One region of the Kitasatospora sp. NPDC058478 genome, then DNA from elsewhere that is predicted to be linked to it. Evidence: riboswitches for the same ligand, from Rfam matches in the RefSeq annotation. Region 1 holds a riboswitch; each other region holds the start of a gene.
The links. Region 1 has a riboswitch for thiamine pyrophosphate ahead of ACFWPT_RS36820 (purine-cytosine permease family protein). Riboswitches for the same ligand answer to the same signal wherever they lie in the genome.
Positions count from the first base shown of each region.

Region 2: linked by a shared signal. The riboswitch ahead of thiC (phosphomethylpyrimidine synthase ThiC) and the one ahead of ACFWPT_RS36820 (purine-cytosine permease family protein) in region 1 are both predicted to bind thiamine pyrophosphate.
Region 3: linked by a shared signal. The riboswitch ahead of thiO (glycine oxidase ThiO) and the one ahead of ACFWPT_RS36820 (purine-cytosine permease family protein) in region 1 are both predicted to bind thiamine pyrophosphate.

Region 1 covers NZ_JBHXML010000095.1:10,264-13,486, forward strand. Annotated here, with positions in the region: gene ACFWPT_RS36815 (S1C family serine protease) at 1-1,194, opposite strand, end outside; TPP riboswitch at 1,510-1,657, shown strand; gene ACFWPT_RS36820 (purine-cytosine permease family protein) at 1,650-3,116, shown strand; gene ACFWPT_RS36825 (glycerophosphodiester phosphodiesterase family protein) at 3,196-3,223, shown strand, end outside.
Region 2 covers NZ_JBHXML010000031.1:41,243-44,465, reverse strand. Annotated here, with positions in the region: gene tenA (thiaminase II) at 1-475, shown strand, start outside; gene ACFWPT_RS18890 (DUF5326 family protein) at 692-892, shown strand; TPP riboswitch at 1,031-1,165, shown strand; gene thiC (phosphomethylpyrimidine synthase ThiC) at 1,161-3,038, shown strand; gene ACFWPT_RS18880 (AbrB/MazE/SpoVT family DNA-binding domain-containing protein) at 3,197-3,223, shown strand, end outside.
Region 3 covers NZ_JBHXML010000022.1:9,461-12,683, forward strand. Annotated here, with positions in the region: gene ACFWPT_RS14370 (Rv2175c family DNA-binding protein) at 1-235, opposite strand, end outside; gene ACFWPT_RS14375 (NAD(P)/FAD-dependent oxidoreductase) at 278-1,486, opposite strand; TPP riboswitch at 1,571-1,683, shown strand; gene thiO (glycine oxidase ThiO) at 1,687-2,862, shown strand; gene thiS (sulfur carrier protein ThiS) at 2,859-3,128, shown strand; gene ACFWPT_RS14390 (thiazole synthase) at 3,130-3,223, shown strand, end outside.

The DNA of each region.
Region 1 (3,223 bases):
ACCGACGTTGACCTTGTCGGAGTCGGCCAGCGGAAGCGGGGCCAGCTTGCTCTTCGGCGGGTTGTCGATCTTGACCACGGCGACGTCGTAGCCCTCGGCGTGGCCCAGCACGGACGCGTTGTAGGACGTGCCGTCGGCGAACTTGACGGTCAGTTTGCCGCCGTTGAGGGTCGGCGCGACCACGTGGTTGTTGGTGAGGATGTGGCCCTCGGTGTCGAAGACGAAGCCGGTGCCGGTGCCCGACTCGCCGTTGCCCTGCGCCTTGATGGTGACGACGCTGGGCAGCGCCTTCTGCGCGATGCCGGCGATCGAGCCGGGGGCGGGCTCGTTCTTCTGGGTGTTGCTGGCCTGGACGGTGGTGCTGCGGTGGTCGTCGGCGCTGTTGGTGCGGTCGTTGCGGTCCGCGACGGTCACGCCGAGCGCCCCGCCGGCCACGCCGGCGACCAGCGCGACGGCTGCGATCAGGGCGACCAGGCCGCCGCGCTTCTTGCGCGGGCCGCCGGGGCCGCCGGGGTAGTCGGCCGGGTAGCCGAGCGGTCCGGCCGGGCCGCCCGGGTAGCCCGCGCCGCCGCCGGCGTCGTGGGCGGCGCCCCAGCCGCCGAGCGGCTGGCCGGCGCCGAACGGGTGGTGGCCGGGCGCGGGGTGCGCGGCGGGCGCGCCGGGTGCGGCCGGGGTGCCGTACGGGTCGTGCGGGCCGGCGGCGGGGACGCCGTGGGCCGGGGTGGCGTACGGGTTGGCACCCGGCGGCAGGGCCGGGCTCTCGGCGACGGGTGCGACAGGTGCGACGGGTACCGCCGGCGCGGCCGGGACCGGCGGGGCGGGCGGCAGGACGGGCGGCGGCGCGTCGATGTAGCCGGTGGCGGCGTCGACCGGGGCGGTCGGCGCGTCGGCGACCGGCGCGGCCGGGGCCTGCGGGGCCGCCTCCGGCGCGGGGACCTTGGTGAAGGCCACGGTGGGCTGGTACCCGCCCTCGGCCGGAACACCATCGGTCGGCGCGCCTTCGGTCGGCGCGGCCTCAGCCGGTGCGGCCTCGGCGGCCGGCGCGGCCGCGGGCTCGGGGACCCGGCCGAAGGCCAGTGTCGGCTGGTGCCCGCCCGAGGCGTGGCCGTCGGAAGCGGGAACAGCCGCCGCCTGGCCGCCCGAGGGCTGCTCCCCCTGCGGCCCGGTGGGCCCAACCTCGCGCTCGGTGCTCACGAACGACCTCCATAGCTGACAGAACCAAGGACCATAGTTTTTCGTACTGCCGATTCGATTGCCGTAAGGACCCCTCTGAATAACTCATAAGAATCCTTAGCCGCCGCCGACAGCCGGGCCGCCGACCAGGCTGTCCTGCGCCGACGACCGAGCCGATCACCAAGCCGACGACCGAGCCGACGAGCAACTCGACGGCCGAACCGGCGACCAGGCCGACGACCGGAGGCTCCCCCACCTCCGCCGGACGTCCCGCGATGCGGGCCGCACACCCCGTGGCCTTGGCGTTCACCCCCGGGCCGGTTAGCCTGTCGCTCACAACTGACACGCGGGAGCTTGGACCGACCAGGCTGAGAGTGCGCTGGTCGACCGTACGCCACGGGATCGTGGGCGGACCGTCGAGGGGGCGCAGACCGCCGGAACCTGTCCGGGTAATGCCGGCGTAGGGAGTATCGGCCATGTCGCCTGCTTCGCCATCCTCTTCTTCGGGCGCGCCCGCGTCCAAGGGTTTCCCCGAACCGTCCCCGACCGCTCACGACGGTGACAGCGGTGACAGCGGTCGCCCGGGCCCCACCGACACGGCGACCGCCGTCCTGGACCGCCCGGAGCGTGCCGAGGCACCGCTCGTACTGGACACCGAGCCGCCGCGCACGCTGCGCTTCCGGGACCACTTCGCGCTCTGGATGAACCTGGGCGTCAGCCTGATCGGCTTCTCCACCGCCGCGACCGTGCTCGGCGCCAAGGGCAGCGAGCTGTCGCTGGCCGCCGCGGTGACCGCGATCGTGGCCGGCACCGTGGTCGGCACCGCGATGCTCGGCGTGGCCGCGCTGATCGGGGCCCGTACCGGTGCGCCCGCGATGGCGAACCTGCGCGGGCTGTTCGGCACCCGGCTGTCGTACGTCCCGACGGTGCTGAACATCGTCCAGTGCGTCGGCTGGGGCGTGTTCGAGCTGCTCACGATCGCGGTGGGCGCGCAGACCGTCGCCCACACCGACGGCTACCGCTGGCTGTTCGTGCTCCTGGCGGGCGCGCTGACCACCGCGCTGACCATCTGGCCGCTGGGCTCGATCGCGGTGCTGCGCCGCTTCGTGGCCGGTGCGGTCGCCGTCGCGATGGTGTACTTCACCGTCCAGTTGGGCCGCCAGGGGGTGCCCGACCCGGGCGCCGGCAACTGGCACGGCTTCCTGGGCGCCACCGACGCGATGATCGCGGTGTCGATCTCCTTCGTCCCGCTGGCCGCCGACTACACCCGGCACTCGCGCACCGCGCGCTCGGCGTTCTGGGGCAGCTTCTCCGGCTACACGATCGCCCAGGTCTGGTGCTACGTGCTCGGCCTGATGGCCCTGCTGCAGTCCGACGGCGACCCGAACAGGATCTTCGACTCCTTCCTCGGCGTCTGGGCCGGCTGGCTGTTCCTGCTGGTGCTGGTGCTGCGCGAGACGGACCAGTCCTTCGCCAACGTGTACTCGACCGCGATGTCGGTGCAGAACCTGCTGCCGAAGGTGGACCGCCGGGTGCTGACCGGCGGGATCGGCCTGCTGATCACCGTGCTGGCCCTGCAGATCGACAAGTTCACCGACACCTACACCAACTTCCTCGGCCTGATCGGCTCGGTCTTCGTGCCGCTGCTGGCGGTGCTGGCGGTGGACTACTTCTTCGGCGCCGGCCGGTACGGCTGGAACCTCTCCGCCGACGCGCCCTCGCGCCGCCTGATGCTGCTGCCGTGGGTGCTGGGCTTCGCGGTCTACCAGTTCATCGCGCCGACCGCGGTGGCCGGCTGGTGGACGGACTTCTGGACCTCCGCCCAGGACGCCCTGGACTTCACCCCGCAGGAGTGGACGTCGGCCTCGCTGTTCGCCTTCCTGGTGCCGGCCCTGGTCACCTGGGCGCTCACCCCGCTGACCCGCAGGACGGCGCGGAGCTGACCGACCGGCACCGAAGACGGCCCCGCGGATTGGGGCCGTCTTCGCCTGCGCGTCACTTCCGCCGCCTATCGTGGGGCCCGTGACCAGCACAGACCCGTCCTCGACGG
Region 2 (3,223 bases), on a different contig from region 1:
CGGCGAGGAGGACGTGCGGGCCTTCGCCGACGACGCGGTCGGCGCGCTGGCCGCCGAACAGGGCATGCACGCCGAGTTCCTGACCGCCTTCGGCGGCAGCGCCGAGCAGGCCGCCGCCGAACCGGTGCTGCCCACCACCCGGGCCTACACCAGCTACCTGCTGGCCACCGTCTATGGCGGCTCCTTCGCCGAGGCCGTCGGCGCGGTGCTGCCCTGCTACTGGATCTACGCCCGGGTCGGCGAGGCGCTGCTCGCCCAGGGCTCCCCCGACCCGCTGTACGCCAAGTGGATCGCCACCTACGGCGACGAGGCGTTCCAGTCCGTCGTCCGCCGGGTGCTGGCGCTCACCGACCGCCTCGGCGAGGAGATCTCCCCGGCCGAACGGCGCCGGGTCGTCGAGCACTTCACGACCACCTCGCGCTACGAGTGGATGTTCTGGGACGCCGCCTGGCGCGGCGAGCGCTGGCCGGTCTGACCGCTGGTCGCATGGGGTGCGGGGCCCTTTCCGGGGGTCGTCCCCGATGCCCGTACCCGGGTCTCCCCGGGGCCCCGGGTCGGGGTGATCTAGGGGTTCTCTCCGGGCCATCGGGCCTCGTTCCGGCACTCGTGTCCCCGTACGATCGAAGTACCGAAAGCAAGCGGGATGCGGCACCGGACGGCAGCCGACCCCACGGGGAGAGAAGGAACGGTCATGGCTGAGCTCTGGAAGTCGCTGCCCTCCTGGGTGCGGAACATCGTCATCCCGGTGCTGGTCCTGGTGCTGCTCTGGAACATCGTGGGATTCGTCTTCGGTGTCGTCGGCGCCCTGCTGAGCATTCTGATCAAGGTGCTGGTCGTCGCCGGCATCGCCGCCGCCGTGGTGGTCCTGGTGAAGAAGGCCGCCAAGGGCTGAGCAACCGCCCGAGGCCCGGCCCCCTGGACGGGGGCCGGGCCTTCGGCGTTCCCGGCGCGGCGTCCGGCCGGCCGGAGGCGTGCTGGACCTGCGGCGATCGGCTCGCTACGGTGTTGGGCGTCATGTGCAGGCAACACCGCCTGCCGACGCGGGAGCTCGGAGCACCGGGCTGAGAGGGCGCTGACCGGGACGTCGACGGACGGACCGACGGCTGCGTCGACCGCAGGAACCTGACCGGGTAATGCCGGCGTAGGGAGTTTGAGGTCAGATGACCACGTTCGAAGCACAGCCGCAGCCTGCCCGCAGCACCGGGAACAGCGGCACCGAGGCCGGCGGCAGCGAGACCGGCGAGGCCGCCACCGCCACCGCCTCCGTCACCAGCGCCGGCACCGGCTACCCCACCCCGGCCTGGCGCAAGGCCTACCGCGAAGGGTCCCGGCCCGACCTGCGGGTCCCGTACCGCGAGGTGCAGCTCACCAACGGCAGGACCGTCCCGCTGTACGACACCTCCGGCCCGTACACCGACCAGGCCTACGAACCCGACGTGCGGCGCGGCCTGCCCGCCCTGCGCGACGCCTGGATCCGCCTGCGCGGCGACGTCGAGGAGTACGACGGCCGCGAGGCGCGCCCCGAGGACGACGGGATCAAGCACACCTCGCCGCGCGGCGGGAACCTGCGCAACCTGGACGCCGTCTTCCCGGGCCGCCCGCGCCGCCCGCTGCGCGGCCGCGGCGGTGCCGCCGTCACCCAACTCGCCTACGCCAAGCGGGGCGTGGTCACCCCCGAGATGGAGTTCGTGGCGCTGCGCGAGGGCCTCGCCCCCGAGTACGTGCGGGCCGAGGTGGCCCGCGGCCGGGCCGTCATCCCGGTCAACGTGAACCACCCCGAGGTGGAGCCGGCGATCATCGGCACCAACTTCCTGGTGAAGATCAACGCCAACATCGGCAACTCCGCCGTCACCTCCTCGATCGAGGAGGAGGTGGAGAAGATGACCTGGGCCACCCGTTGGGGCGCCGACACCGTCATGGACCTCTCCACCGGCCGCAACATCCACACCACCCGCGAGTGGATCCTGCGCAACTCCCCCGTGCCGATCGGCACCGTGCCGCTCTACCAGGCCCTGGAGAAGGTCGACGGCAAGGCCGAGGACCTGAGCTGGGAGGTGTACCGGGACACCGTCATCGAGCAGTGCGAGCAGGGCGTCGACTACATGACCGTCCACGCCGGCGTCCTGCTCCGGTACGTCCCGCTGACCGCCCGCCGCAAGACCGGCATCGTCTCGCGCGGCGGCTCGATCATGGCCGCCTGGTGCCTGGCGCACCACCAGGAGAACTTCCTCTACAGCAACTTCGAGGAGCTCTGCGACATCCTCGCGCGCTACGACGTCACCTTCTCGCTCGGCGACGGCCTGCGCCCCGGCTCCATCGCGGACGCCAACGACGAGGCGCAGTTCGCCGAACTGCGCACCCTCGGCGAGCTCGGCCGGATCGCCCGCGAGCGCGACGTCCAGGTGATGATCGAGGGCCCGGGCCACGTCCCGATGCACAAGATCAAGGAGAACATGGATCTCCAGCAGGAGATCTGCGACGAGGCGCCGTTCTACACCCTCGGCCCGCTCACCACCGACGTCGCCCCCGGCTACGACCACATCACCTCGGGCATCGGCGCCGCGATGATCGCCTGGTGGGGCACCGCGATGCTCTGCTACGTCACGCCCAAGGAGCACCTGGGCCTGCCCAACCGCGACGACGTCAAGACCGGCGTGATCACCTACAAGATCGCCGCCCACGCCGCCGACCTCGCCAAGGGCCACCCCGGCGCCCAGGACTGGGACGACGCCCTCTCCGACGCCCGCTTCGAGTTCCGCTGGGAGGACCAGTTCAACCTGGCCCTCGACCCGGAGACCGCCCGCGCCTTCCACGACGAGACCCTCCCCGCCGAACCCGCCAAGACGGCCCACTTCTGCTCCATGTGCGGCCCGAAGTTCTGCTCGATGAAGATCAGTCAGAAGATCCGCGCCGAGCACGGCGAGGGTTCCAGTGCCGTGGAGACCGAGTTCGACGCCGAGGCCCTGGCAGGCATGGCGGAGAAGTCCGCCGAGTTCGCCGCCCAGGGCAACCGGGTCTACCTCCCCCTCGCCGACTGACGTCGTTCTGTCGAAGCGCTGCTCCGGGTGTCTCGCTGTTCCTGTGGCAGCGCTTCGGCATGCCTGGGCCACGGCGCCGCACTTGGGCCACTGGGGGATCCGGTCGCCGAGCTAGTATTACGTGGTAGTGGTAATACGTGCTACTTCGGAGGCGGGAGATGCGGCTCAACAGCAAGGGGCAGGTC
Region 3 (3,223 bases), on a different contig from region 1:
CGCAGTCGCGCAGCACGGTCAGGGTGCCGGACAGGTGCTTGACCAGCCCCTGGCCGTCGATGAACGCCGCAGGGACCTGCAGCGACTTGTTGGGGCCCCGCCGGACGGCGATCAGCCCGCCGGTGCGGACCAGGTCGCGCACCTCGGTGACGCGCACCCCCCACTGCTCCGAGATGTCGGGCAGGTACATCCACTCGGAAACCAGGGCTTCAATCTTGCTTTCAATCTCACTCACGCCACCAGACTGCCACCTCCACAGCCCCCCGCGCACCAGCCGCTACCCCGCGACCGCCGACTTCAGCGGCACCGAGGGGTCCGCCGCGCGGGCCCGGTCCAGCGCGGTGCCGCGCTCGATCAGCCTGCGGCCCTGGGTCAGGTCGCGCGGCCGGTCGACGGCCAGCAGCGCGCTCGGCACCCCGTCGCGCAGCCAGAGCACCGTCCAGGAGGCGTCCTGCGAGCCGCCGCGCCACAGCAGTTCGTCGCCCTCGGCGTGCCGCCCGGCGTACTGGACCATCCGGCCGAACTGCTCCGACCAGAAGTACGGCACCGGGTCGTACGGCGGCGCGTCCGCGCCGAGGACGGCGGCCGCCGCGGCCTCGCCGGACTGCAACGCGTGGTCCCAGTGCTGGACGGCCAGCCGGGCGCCGGAGCGGGCGGACGGGTAGCTGACGCAGTCCCCGGCCGCGAAGACGCCGGGCAGGCCGGTGCGCAGCCGCCCGTCCACCAGGACGGCGCCGGTGCCGTCCAGCTCGACGCCGGAACCGGCCAGCCAGCCCGTCGCGGGCCGGGCGCCGACGCCTACCACGACCTCGTCGGCGGGCAGGTGCGAGCCGTCCGCGAGCAGCACCGCGCCCTCCTCGACGGCGGCCACGCCGACCCCGCAGCGCAGGTCGACACCGGCCTCGGCGTACCAGGCGGCCATCGCCGAACCGACCTCGGCCGGCAGCGCGCCGGGGACGGGCGCCGGGCCCGCCTCGACCACCGTCACCTCGCAGCCGGCCGCGCGGGCGGCGGTGGACACCTCGGCGCCGATCCAGCCCGCGCCGACCAGCACCAGCCGCAGGCCGGGCCGCAGCAGGGCGCGCAGCGCCAGCGCGTCGTCCAGGGTGTGCAGCAGGTGCGCGCGCTCGGCGCCGGGCAGGGCGCGCGGGGTGGCGCCGGTGGCGATCACCAGGGCGTCGTACGGGAGGTCGCCGGCGTCGGTGTGCAGCACGCCGGGGGTGAGGCCGGTGGCGCGGCGGCCGGTGAGCAGCTCGATGCCCAGGTGCGGGTAGTCGATGTCCAGGGTGGTGGCGTCGGCCTTGCCGAGCAGCACGTCCTTGGAGAGCGGCGGCCGGTCGTACGGCGCGTGCGGCTCCTCCCCGACCAGCGTGATCCGCCCCCGCCAGCCGCCCTGCCGCAGCTTCAGGGCGCACTGCGCCCCGGCCAGCCCGGCCCCGACGACGACCACCCGATCCGTTGCGTTCAGCTCTGCCACGCCCGTCACTGTACTCAGCGCCCTGCCGGGGCCACCGGCCCGTCCACCCCGCGTACGGGCCTTCGGCCGGGCCCGCCCCCGGCGTTATGGTGGGGGCACCATCACGGGAGCCCGGCGTACCGGGCTGAGAGGCGGGCTGGCACGGCCCGCGACCGTCCGAACCTGATCCGGGTCATTCCGGCGAAGGGAGAAGAGCAGCCTTGTCACGCTTGCCCGAGGAAACCCACGCCGACGTGCTGGTGATCGGCGGGGGCATCATCGGCCTCGCCGTCGCCTGGCGCGCCGCGCAGCGCGGGTTGCGGAACATCGTCGTGGTCGACCCCTCCCCCGGCGGCGGGGCGGCCGGGGTCGCGGCCGGGATGCTCGCCCCGGTCACCGAGCTGCAGTACGGGGAGGAGCCGCTGCTGCGCCTCGGCATGGCCTCCAACCAGCGGTACGGGGACTTCGCCGCCGAGCTCACCGAGGCGAGCGGCGGCCTGGACACCGGGTACCGCCGGTGCGGCACGATCGCCGTCGCGCTGGACTCCGACGACCGCGAGGAACTGCGCGAGCTGCACGCCTTCCACCAGCGGCTCGGCCTGGACTCGGCCTGGCTGACCGGCCGGGAGGCCCGCAGGCTGGAGCCGATGCTCGCCCCCGGCGTGCGCGGCGGCCTGCACGTCGCGGACGACCACCAGGTGGATCCCCGCCGGCTGCTGACCGCCCTGGTGGCCGCCTGCGAGCTCGCCGGGGTCGTGGTCCACCGTGCCGAGGCCGTCGGGCTGCTGGTCGAGGGCGGCCGCGCGGTCGGCGCCCGGCTCGGCACAGGCGAGACCCGGAGGGCCGACCAGGTGGTGCTCGCGGCCGGCCCGCACAGCCACCGGCTGCCCGGACTGCCGGAGGGCGTGCTGCCGGCCGTCCGCCCGGTGAAGGGGCAGATCCTGCGGCTGCGGATCCCCGAGGCGTACCGGCCGTTCCTGTCCCGCAACGTCCGCGCGGTGGTGCGCGGACAGCACCTGTACCTGGTGCCCCGGGAGAACGGCGAGCTGGTGATCGGCGCGACCACCGAGGAGCAGGGCTACGACACCACCGTCACCGCCGGCGGGGTGTACGAACTGCTGCGCGACGCCCACGAGTTGGTGCCGGGCATCACCGAACTCCCGCTGCTGGAGACCTCGGCCGGGCTGCGGCCCGGCTCGCCGGACAACGCCCCGCTGCTGGGCCCGACCGCGCTGCCCGGGCTGGTCGCCGCCACCGGCCACTACCGCAACGGCGTGCTGCTCACCCCGGTGACCGCCGACCTGCTCGCCGAGTACCTGGCGACCGGCGAACTCCCCGAGCTCGCACAGCCGTTCACACCCACCCGGTTCTCCCCCGACCGCTCCACCACGAAGGCCTCCGCATGACCGAGATCGCACCACCCCAGACCACGCCGGCCCAGACCACGCCGGCCCGGACCGCACCGGCCGAGATCGCGCTGACCGTCAACGGCGAGCCCCGCCGGGTGTCCACCACGACCACCCTCGCAGAGGTCGTGGCCACCCTCAGCACCGCCCACAGCGGCGTCGCCGCCGCCCTCAACGAGGCCGTGGTGCCGCGCAGTTCGTGGCCGGCCACGGAACTGTCGACGGGCGACCGGATCGAGATCCTCACCGCCGTCCAGGGAGGCTGACATGGCCGACGACCTGCTGACCATCGCCGGGGCGTCCTTCGGCTCCCGGCTGATCATGGGCACCGGCGGCGCACCCAGCCTGGAGATCCTGGAAC